One region of the Sinorhizobium sp. NFACC03 genome, then DNA from elsewhere that is predicted to be linked to it. Evidence: predicted binding sites of a transcription regulator. Region 1 holds the regulator's gene; each other region holds the start of a gene.
The links. Region 1 encodes LexA, which represses DNA repair genes until DNA is damaged. Its sites were predicted from a motif close to TGTTCNNNNTGTGTTCNG; they were not measured.
Positions count from the first base shown of each region.

Region 2: ruvC (crossover junction endodeoxyribonuclease RuvC) is a predicted target of LexA. The motif match lies at 2,221-2,238, and genes of this name have one in related genera.
Region 3: BLU35_RS21880 (ribonuclease T2) is a predicted target of LexA. The motif match lies at 1,626-1,643, and genes of this name have one in related genera.

Region 1 is NZ_FMXF01000002.1:301,334-304,607, forward strand. It holds gene BLU35_RS06845 (thermonuclease family protein) at 1-213, shown strand, start outside; tRNA gene BLU35_RS06850 (tRNA-Cys) at 290-363, opposite strand; gene BLU35_RS06855 (hypothetical protein) at 747-1,079, shown strand; gene lexA (transcriptional repressor LexA) at 1,170-1,895, opposite strand; gene BLU35_RS06865 (hypothetical protein) at 2,141-2,437, opposite strand; gene BLU35_RS06870 (hypothetical protein) at 2,769-3,274, shown strand, end outside.
Region 2 is NZ_FMXF01000013.1:72,939-76,212, reverse strand. It holds gene ruvB (Holliday junction branch migration DNA helicase RuvB) at 1-832, opposite strand, end outside; gene ruvA (Holliday junction branch migration protein RuvA) at 928-1,545, opposite strand; gene ruvC (crossover junction endodeoxyribonuclease RuvC) at 1,665-2,177, opposite strand; gene BLU35_RS17600 (LLM class flavin-dependent oxidoreductase) at 2,349-3,274, shown strand, end outside.
Region 3 is NZ_FMXF01000018.1:140,328-143,601, forward strand. It holds gene BLU35_RS21870 (DMT family transporter) at 1-525, opposite strand, end outside; gene BLU35_RS21875 (alpha/beta fold hydrolase) at 537-1,472, opposite strand; gene BLU35_RS21880 (ribonuclease T2) at 1,657-2,439, shown strand; gene ettA (energy-dependent translational throttle protein EttA) at 2,607-3,274, shown strand, end outside.

The DNA of each region.
Region 1 (3,274 bases):
AAGGAACGTTCGCGCGGCTTCTACGCCAAGCAGCGCCTGCGCGAATTGTTGAATGCGGGTGACTTCAGGCTGGAAACGGCGGGCGGTCGTCAGGATGCCAAGGCCGGCGAAAAGCTGCGGCTGGTTACGCGGGGCGACCAGTCCATCGGGCGCGTGCTCGTATCCGAGGGGCTGGTACGGCCGTGGACAGGACACGCGACGCCCTGGTGCTGACGTCAAAAATTGCAGGAACCCAATGCCTTCAACGGAAGGCATTGCCGCAGCACTCTTTAATAGCGTGGAGATTTTTTGGAGGCCTCGCCCGGAATTGAACCGGGGTACAAGGATTTGCAGTCCTCTGCGTCACCACTCCGCCACGAGGCCTCACAGCTCGGATAACCGAGCGTTGGCGCGGATTTAGAATGATTGCAGAAAATCCGCAAGAGGCATTTTCCGAAAAACACAATGCGAATTTGTGGTTTGTGTGCTTTCCACAGGTAGAAGGTTTGGCAATGTCGACCGCTCGGGGGAGCGGGTAGCGATACTTCAAGCAGGGGTGGAAACGACTGCTTTCCTCTGCTTGCTTCGGGTTGCGACGCCCAGGAAGCGTTCGCTCAGGCGTGCCACACGCCCGCGCAAGCCACGTCCATTAGCTATCCGTTGGATCTTATCGCTTCGGTGAAATCGGTAGAGGGGGAACGATGACTCCGCTGACATCAGCCGCATCGGTAGCGTCCGTCATCATCAAAACGGAGGCAATGGCATATATGAAGACGAAACTTGTCCTGACGGCCTTGGCCCTCATCGCTGCGACCACATTTGAGGCGCAGGCAGAGGATCTGGTTTTCAAGCTGAAGAACAACACGGGCGCAGTGCTGACGAACTTCTATACGTCGCCTGTGGGCGTCAACGAGTGGGAAGACGATGTTTTCGGCCGGCAGGTGCTGAACCCAGGGGAAGACATGGAGATCACTATCGCCGACGGCCGGGAGGTCTGCAAGTACGACATGCGCTTCGAGTTCGAAGAAGGCTCCGGCCTCGATACGACCGAAGACATGCAGGACCTCTGCGAGCTCGGCGAGTACACCATCCACGAGTAAGAGGCGTGCCTTCAGGTCGCCTTCAATAAACAGAGCCTCGCAGCCGCAAGCGGTGGCGAGGCTCGGTCGGATGCCTGGTTTCCCTCGGAATCAGTGGTAGCGGCGGATCAGCCCGACGAGCTTGCCCTGGATCTTCACCCGATCGGGCCCAAAAATCCTTGTTTCGTAGGCAGGGTTCGCGGCTTCGAGCGCGATCGATGCGCCCTTGCGCCGGAAGCGCTTCAGCGTCGCTTCCTCATCATCCACGAGCGCCACGATGATATCGCCGGGATTGGCCGTATTGCCATTGCGGATGATCACGGTGTCGCCGTCGAAGATGCCGGCTTCGATCATCGAATCGCCCTTGACTTCGAGAGCGTAGTGTTCGCCGTTGCCGATCATGTCGAGCGGAACGGTAATGTCGTGCGTGTTGTTCTGGATGGCCGAGATCGGCACACCGGCAGCGATGCGGCCCATGACCGGCACGGAAACCGATGTGTTGTCGGCCACGGGCGCGGGCTTCGGCGGTGCGGCAGGAGCGGCCACTGGCGGCTTGCCGAGGCTGCCCTCGATCACGCTGGGCGAGAAGCCGCGGCGGGGCTGCTGCTGGCTGGATGCGTAAGCCTCCGGAAGCTTGATGACCTCGAGCGCGCGAGCCCGGTTCGGCAGACGGCGAATGAACCCGCGTTCTTCGAGTGCCGTGATCAGGCGGTGAATGCCGGACTTCGACGCCAGGTCGAGCGCATCCTTCATTTCATCGAAAGATGGTGGGACGCCCGACTCCTTCATGCGTTCGTGAATGAAGAGAAGCAATTCCTGTTGCTTGCGGGTCAGCATGGCACGTCGCTCCCAGAGGCGTGAAACAAATCAAGAACAGACACTATCTGTTCCATATGTGTTCCGCAAGTGCCTAAAATTCCGTGAACTCAGACAATTGGCGCGTCTGTGCGTGTCGATTGGTCACTTTTACGGGAGCAGAGCGGCTTGGGCGATGATCGTGCCCAAACGGAGGGCGGCGGCGTAGCGCATTACGCGACGGCACGGCGATTCGAACGAATCGCGAGCGTTTTTGTGCAAAGAGGCTAGGCCGGCTGCGTGGCGGCGCACGCGTCTTCGAATTCCTTCACCGTCTCGGCGCTGTTGTCTTCTGGAAGTACGGCATCCGCCGCATCGGTCGCGACCGGCCTGTCGCCATCATAGACGAACGACTGGATGTAGAACGCGATCGCACCCTTCCACACCTTGCGTCCATCGATCTGATGGCATGGCACGGCGCTCTCGAAATCGGTCTGAAGTTCGTCCACCGTGGCGGCGCTGAGCTTGACGTCAGGCATATTAGGCGATGCGACTATCGAAGCGAGAAGCAGGGCGGCAAGCACGGTGATCGTCCACTTTGATGCAAGGGTGGGACTACGGGGCGGTTAACGATGTGAACCGCGCTTTCGTTCCGAAGTCCAGCAAGCTTGGCGATCACTGTCATGTGTTCAACAGCTCTTTGGGTGCAGGCTGTGGCCGTTTTGCGCCAGGGGCACGCAGCGGCGAAGCCGCCTCAGCCTGGCGCGCCGTCCTTGCCGCAATCGCATGGGTTGCGCCAAGTCGCGGCCTCGCTACGGGCGTGCACAAATCCGTGTTGTGAAGATGTCGCACGTCTCGACAGGTAGTAAAAAAACGATAACTTTGCGGGAAAAATGGGGTGATTGCATGCGTAGATTGTCGTTGGCGGTTCTCTGTCTGTTGGTGGCGGCGGGAGCGGCCTCTGCTGAAGAAGGGCGTTCGAATATCTGGAAGGAGGTCAATGCTTGGACGGTGGGCTCCGATCCGTCCTTGGGCGGCTCGTGCTATGCGGCGACGAGCTACGACGGCGGAATGATCCTTCGAATCGGCTTCTATCCGAGAGGATCGGCGAACCTGGCGTTTCTTTCGATTGGCAATGCCGACTGGAAATCGATCGAGCCGCAGCGGGCCTTGCAGCTCGACCGTGGCCGCCAGTGGCCGGCTGTCGCGTTCGGCGTGGACCTCACAGGCTCGAAGGCTCTGGTCGTCAACTTCTCCAACACCGACTTCTTCACCGAATTCGTGCGCAAGAACACGCTGGCGCTGGCGTTCGAAGGGCGCGTGGTGGCGAGCCTCAGCCTGCGCGATTCGATGAAGGCCGTCAGCGAGATGTTCAAATGCCAGGAGGCGGTGATTGCGTTGATGCCAAACGGCGGGCAGGG
Region 2 (3,274 bases), on a different contig from region 1:
GCCCGCCGGCGAAATTCTGTGCGATCATGAAGAGATAGCGGCGGTCGAGCTGGTCGAGCCCCATATTGTCGACCAGCAGCCGCGTCAGCGCCTCGTCAGCGATCTTCCTGGTCACGGCTTCGGCGCGCGCCACTTCGGCGAAATCGCGCACCCGCCGCAACAGCCGGCCGGCAATACGCGGCGTACCGCGGGCGCGGCGGGCGATCTCGCGCGCGCCATCGTCTGTCATGCCGAGGCCCATCAGCCGGGAACCTCGGCGCACGATCGATTCCAGTTCCTCGACCGTGTAGAAGTTGAGACGCACGGGAATGCCGAAACGGTCACGCAGCGGCGTGGTCAAGAGGCCGAGGCGGGTCGTCGCCGCGACCAGCGTGAACTTCGACAGATCGATCTTTACCGAACGCGCCGCCGGGCCTTCGCCGATGATCAGGTCGAGCTGGAAATCTTCCATCGCAGGATAAAGAATTTCCTCGACCGCCGGATTGAGCCGGTGGATCTCGTCGATGAAGAGCACGTCGCGTTCTTCGAGATTGGTAAGCAAAGCCGCAAGGTCGCCAGCCTTGGCGATAACCGGACCGGAGGTCGAGCGAAAGTTGACGCCGAGTTCCTTGGCCATGATCTGCGCAAGCGTCGTCTTGCCGAGGCCGGGCGGGCCAACGAAGAGCACATGGTCCAGCGCCTCGCCGCGGTTCTTGGCCGCTTCGATGAAAATCTTCAGGTTGGCGCGCGCTTCCGCCTGGCCGGTGAATTCGTCCAGCGACTGCGGGCGCATGGTCGCATCGAGATCTTCACCGCGCTTTTCCGGCGTTATCAGACGTGCCGCGTCAGTCATGCATTCGTTCCAATTGGTCAGTCGTCATGGCGCAGGTACTCACCTGCGTCCGGCCCTCTTCCGTTCTGCCTTGAGCGCCCCGCCAAGGCAAGCGATCATCGCGCCAGTTCCTTGAGGCCGAGGCGAATGAGCTTGGCACTGTCGCCCCCCTCACCGCCATTCTTCAACGCGGCGGCCACCGCATTGGCCGCCTGGTCGCGTGAATAGCCGAGATTGGTGAGCGCCGAAACCGCATCCGATACCGGCGCGGACGCGACCCCTTCGCCGAGTTCCTGCTTGAGGCCGATCGAGCCCGACATCTCGCCGGCAAAGGACGGTGCCTTGTTCTTGAGCTCGGTGACGATACGAACCGCCACCTTGGGCCCGACGCCCGGCGCACGCGAGACCGAGGTCTTGTCCTGCAACGCAATTGCATTTGCCAGTTCGCCCGGCGTCAAGGTCGAAAGTACCGCGAGTGCCACTTTCGAGCCGACGCCCTGCACGCTTTGCAGGAGGCGGAACCATTCCCGCTCCAGCGCAGTCAGAAAGCCGAAGAGCTTCAACTGGTCCTCGCGCACATAGGTCTCGATGAAGAGCATCGCCGCCTCGCCGGCCGATCCGAGCTTGGACAGCGTGCGCGCCGAACAAAAAGCGACATAGCCGACGCCATGCACGTCGAGCACGACATGATCCTCGCCGATCTCGTCGATGGTACCCTTCAATTTGCCGATCATATGGCGTCTCTCGCGGTGGGCTGGGATGGTCGCTCAGACCATCGGGAAATTTCTTGTCTACAGTGCCGCGCGTCTACAAGACTCGCTAAGGTCGCTTTAACACTTTAGATCTGCTGCAACTACGCCATCAATGCGGCGAGCCGGCTTGTCACCGATTGGCGGTTGTGAGCATGACAAATGGCGATGGCCAATGCGTCCGCCGCATCGTTGCCCTTGAATTCGACCTTCGGCATCAGAACCTTGATCATCATGTGGATCTGCTGCTTCTCGCCGTGGCCGACGCCGATCACAGCCTTCTTGACCGCGTTCGGTGCATATTCGGCGACCCTGAGGCCCGCGCGCGCCGGCACAAGCATCGCAATGCCGCGCGCCTGGCCGAGTTTCAGCGTCGCGGTTGCATCCTTGTTGACGAAGGTCTGTTCGACCGCCGCCTCGTGCGGCTGGTAGCTGTGCACCACCTCGGCAAGCCCGTCGTGCAGCTGGCAGAGTCGCGAGGCGAGATCCATCTCGCCATCGGAGGTCACCGTGCCGGAGGCCACGAAGCGCAGCGAGTTGCCGAGCGTCTCGATGATGCCCCAGCCGGTACGGCGGAGGCCCGGATCGATGCCGATGATGCGAATCGTGTTCTGCATGAAATTCACCCTATGATGCTCGCCCGGACGCTGCCAGCAAAAAGTGAACAAAACAAAAACATACGCACAGGTGAGACGGGCTTCAGGATTTCTTCGCCACTGCCCTTGGATTGAGGAAAATTGAGCTTACATAGCCTTTCATCAATTTCCCTCAATAAAGGGCTCCATGCCATGGCGACTTTCTCCGTCCTCGATCTTTCCCCGATCACGCAAGGAGGCAGCATCGCCCAATCACTCGAAAACTCGCGCCGTCTGGCCCAGGCTGCCGAGGAAAACGGCTACCAGCGCTTCTGGCTCGCTGAGCATCACGGCATGAAAGGCATTGCCAGTGCGGCGACCTCGCTGGTGATCTCGCATGTGGCCGCAGCCACGAAGACGATCCGCGTCGGCTCCGGCGGCATCATGCTGCCTAACCATTCGCCGCTGGTGATCGCAGAACAGTTCGGCACGCTGGCCGCACTCTATCCCGGCCGCATCGACCTCGGCCTCGGCCGCGCACCCGGCACCGACATGCGCACCGCCCAGGCGCTGCGGCGCAACATGGAAGCAAGCGGCAACAACTTCCCGAACGACGTCGTGGAACTGCAGGCCCTGCTCGGCCCTGTCGCAGAGGATCAGAAGATCATCGCCGTTCCGGGCGCCGATACCAACGTGCCGATCTGGCTGTTGGGCTCAAGCCATTTCAGCGCTCACCTCGCCGGCATGCTCGGCCTTCCCTTCGCCTTCGCATCGCATTTCGCGCCAGACATGCTGCTTTCGGCGCTGGAGATCTATCGCGAGCGCTTCACGCCGTCCGAGACGCTCGACAAGCCGCATGTCATGGTCGGTGTCATGGGCGTCGCCGCCGATACGGACGAAGAGGCCAACTATCTCTTCACCTCGATGCAGCAATCCTTCGTGGCGCTGCGGCGCAATGCGCGCGGACAGTTCCCGCCGCCGGTTCAATCGATGGATGGGCTCTGGAGCTATGACGAAAAGATCTTCGTCGACCATTCGATGATGTATGCCGTCGTCGGCGGGCCCGAGACGATCCGCCGGAAAATCGGAACCTTCCTCGATCAGACGAAGGCCGATGAACTGATCATTTCCATGCCGAT
Region 3 (3,274 bases), on a different contig from region 1:
CAGGAACACGGCAAGGCCGAAGGCGGCGACAACGGGCAGAAGCGCGATCCAGCCGACCTCCTGCATGCTCGGCTGGATGACGAGCAGCGCGCCGAAGAAGCCGACGCCGCAGGCGGTGTAACGCCGCCAGCCGATGGTCTCTTTCAGGAAGATGCTGCCGAGGATCGTCAGGATGATCGGCTCGACGAAGAAGATCGCAATTGCGTCGGCAACCTCCATCACCTTCAGCGTGGTGATGAAGGAGAGCATCGTCACGACCAGGAGGCCGCCGCGCAACGCATGGAGCCCGGTCTTGCGCCAGGTGAGATCAAAGAGGCTGCCGCGGAAGAGCACGATCGGCAGGATGAAGACGACCTGAAGCAGGAACCGGACGGCGGTGATTTCGGCCGAGGGGACGGTCGCGATCGCCAGCTTGGCGAAGATGTCGATCAGCGGCGACAGGAGCACCGAGATCACCATCAGCGTCAGCCCGAAGGAGATGCGGTTGTGGTCCGTGGCGATCTTTTGAAGAGACATGTCGGCCATGATATTTCCGGTCAGCGCCTGCCTGCGATGGCGCCCAAGCACCAGGCGGCGAAGTCCGCCGTCGCCTGTTCCCGGCCGAGTTCGTTGAGGGTCTCGTGGCGCATGCCGTCATAAACGGTGACGGTGACGTTGGTCAGACCGGCCGCTTTCATCTTGGCGCCGAGCCAGCGAATGGCATTGCCCATCTCGGTTGACGGGTCGGCGCTGCCGCCGACGAGATGAATGGGCAGGTCCTTGCGGAGCCGTGCCAACCGGTCGGGCCGGGCGCCGCCGAAGGATAGGCGGAAAAGGTCGAGCCAGAGCGAGACGGTCGCGTCGAAGCCGCAGAGCGGGTCGGCCGCGTATTTCGCGACCTCGGCATCGTCGCGCGAGAGCCAGTCGAGGTCGGTCTTGCGATCCTTGATCGCGCCGCCCCACATGCCGAAGGTGAGCTTGGTCAGGAGCGGGCTCGGCACATCCGAACCCTTCAGCGCCTTCTCGATTTTCAGGATCATCTGGCCGCCGCGGCCGGCGAGGCCGGGACGGAAATTGGAGTTCCAGACGGCGAGCGCATCATAGAGGCCGCGATCAGCCTCGGCTGCGTTCAGCGCAATCAGCCCGCCCATGGAATGGCCGAAGAGGATGACGGGAAGACCCGGATGGGCGGCGGTCGCGATTTCGCGCACAGCCCGGATATCGGCAAAAATCTTGTCGAGGCCGTCGCGGCTCGAGAACATGCCGAGCGGGGCGTCTGGCGCGCGCGTCTCGCCATGGCCGCGATGGTCGTGGGCATAGACCTGGAAGCCATGCGCGGCCATCGCTTCGGCAAAGCGGGCGTAGCGGCCGGAATGTTCGGCAAGGCCGTGGCTGATGAGGAGGATGCCGCGCGCATGAGCGGTCGCGGGGAAATGGCGCCAGCTCAAGGTGGCTCCGGTCGGGCTCTGATGTGTCTTCACCTGCCCGAACACGATTTCCCCCGGCAACAACGACAGACATTTCGATATCAAATCGATTTGCAAGGCAAAGGCAATCACCGCTTGTTGCTCGTTGCGCATGAGGTCACAAGCGAATGTGCGCTCATCTTAATTAAGAGTTGCAATTTTCCCGTTTTGAGCGATATTCGTTCCTGTTTTGTTTCCGCAGGAGGATATCATGGTTAGTTTCTGTAAGGCGATATCGGGTCCGATGGCAGGACTGCTGGCGGCGTTGGCGCTGTTCCTTGCGCCAGCCGCCTTTGCTGCCGGCGAGGAAATGTCGGATCAAGGGGGTTCCGAAGGCACGACCAGCCGCACGGAATATGTGCTGGCGGTGAGCTGGCAGCCGGGCTTCTGCGAAACGCGGCCGCAACGCAAGGAATGCGAAAGCCAGACCGCAGAGCGTTTCGACGCCATCAATCTCTCGCTGCATGGCCTCTGGCCCCTGCGCAAAAGCTATTGCGGGGTAACGGCCGAGGTGCGTGCGCAGGATCGCAAGGGCAGCTGGCTTGAACTGCCGAAACTCGCAATGGCAGACGACACGGCGGCGCGGCTGCTGATCGCCATGCCCGGCGTGCAATCCGGCCTCGACCGGCACCAGTGGCTGCGCAGCGGCACCTGCCAGAGCGGCTCGGTCGACGACTATTTCTCGGCGCAGCTGCGCATGCTGGAGGAGCTCAACCGCTCGGCGGTCGGCGCGCTCTTTCGCCAGCGCATCGGCTCCGAACTCGACGAGGCGACGATCAAGCAGGCCTTCGACCAGAGTTTTGGCACTGGCGCCGGCGACCGGGTGCGCATGCGCTGCCAGACGGTTCAGGGGCGCAGCATCATCACCGGGTTGACGATCGGGCTGACCGGCGACGTCATGAAGGCGTCCAGCCTTGCACCGCTGATCCAGGCGGCGGGACCGACCGAATTCAAATGCGCCAAGGGTATTGCCGATACGGCCGGGCGAAGCTGACCGGCTTCGCGGGCACTGTTCTTCGGCAGCGAAAGCGCTGGAGGCGCAGGGTTGCCGCATGGGATAGGTGGGGGGACAAGCCGGGGCGAATGCCTTTGCTCATTGCCCCCTTCCTATAATTCGCCTACATAGCGGGCAAATTTCCTTTCCCTGCGGAGCATTCCCTTATGGCACGTCAGTTCATCTATCATATGGCCGGACTTAATAAGTCCTACGGCGCGAAGAAGGTTCTCGAGAACGTTCATCTGTCGTTCTACCCGGACGCCAAGATCGGTATCCTCGGCCCGAACGGCGCCGGTAAGTCGACGGTTCTGCGCATCATGGCCGGCCTCGACAAGGAATTCACCGGCGAAGCCTGGGTAGCCGAGGGTGCCACCGTCGGCTATCTGCCGCAGGAGCCGCAGCTCGATCCGACGAAGACGGTGCTTGAGAACGCGATGGAAGGCGTTGCCAAGAAGACCGCGATCGTCGAGCGCTACAACGAACTGATGATGAACTATTCCGACGAGACGGCGGAAGAGGGCGCGAAGCTCCAGGACATCATCGACAGCCAGAACCTCTGGGATCTCGAAAGCCAGGTCGAGATGGCCATGGAAGCGCTGCGCTGCCCGCCGGGTGATGCCGACGTCACCAGCCTTTCCGGCGGTGAAAAGCGCCGTGTCGCGCTCTGCAAGCTGCTGCTCTCGCAGCCGGACCTCCTGCTGCTCGACGAACCGACCAACCACCTTGACGCCGAGACCATCGCCTGGCTCGAAAAGCACCTGCGCGAATATCCGGGCGCCGTGCTGATGATCACCCACGACCGCTACTTCCTCGACAACGTCACCGGCTGGAT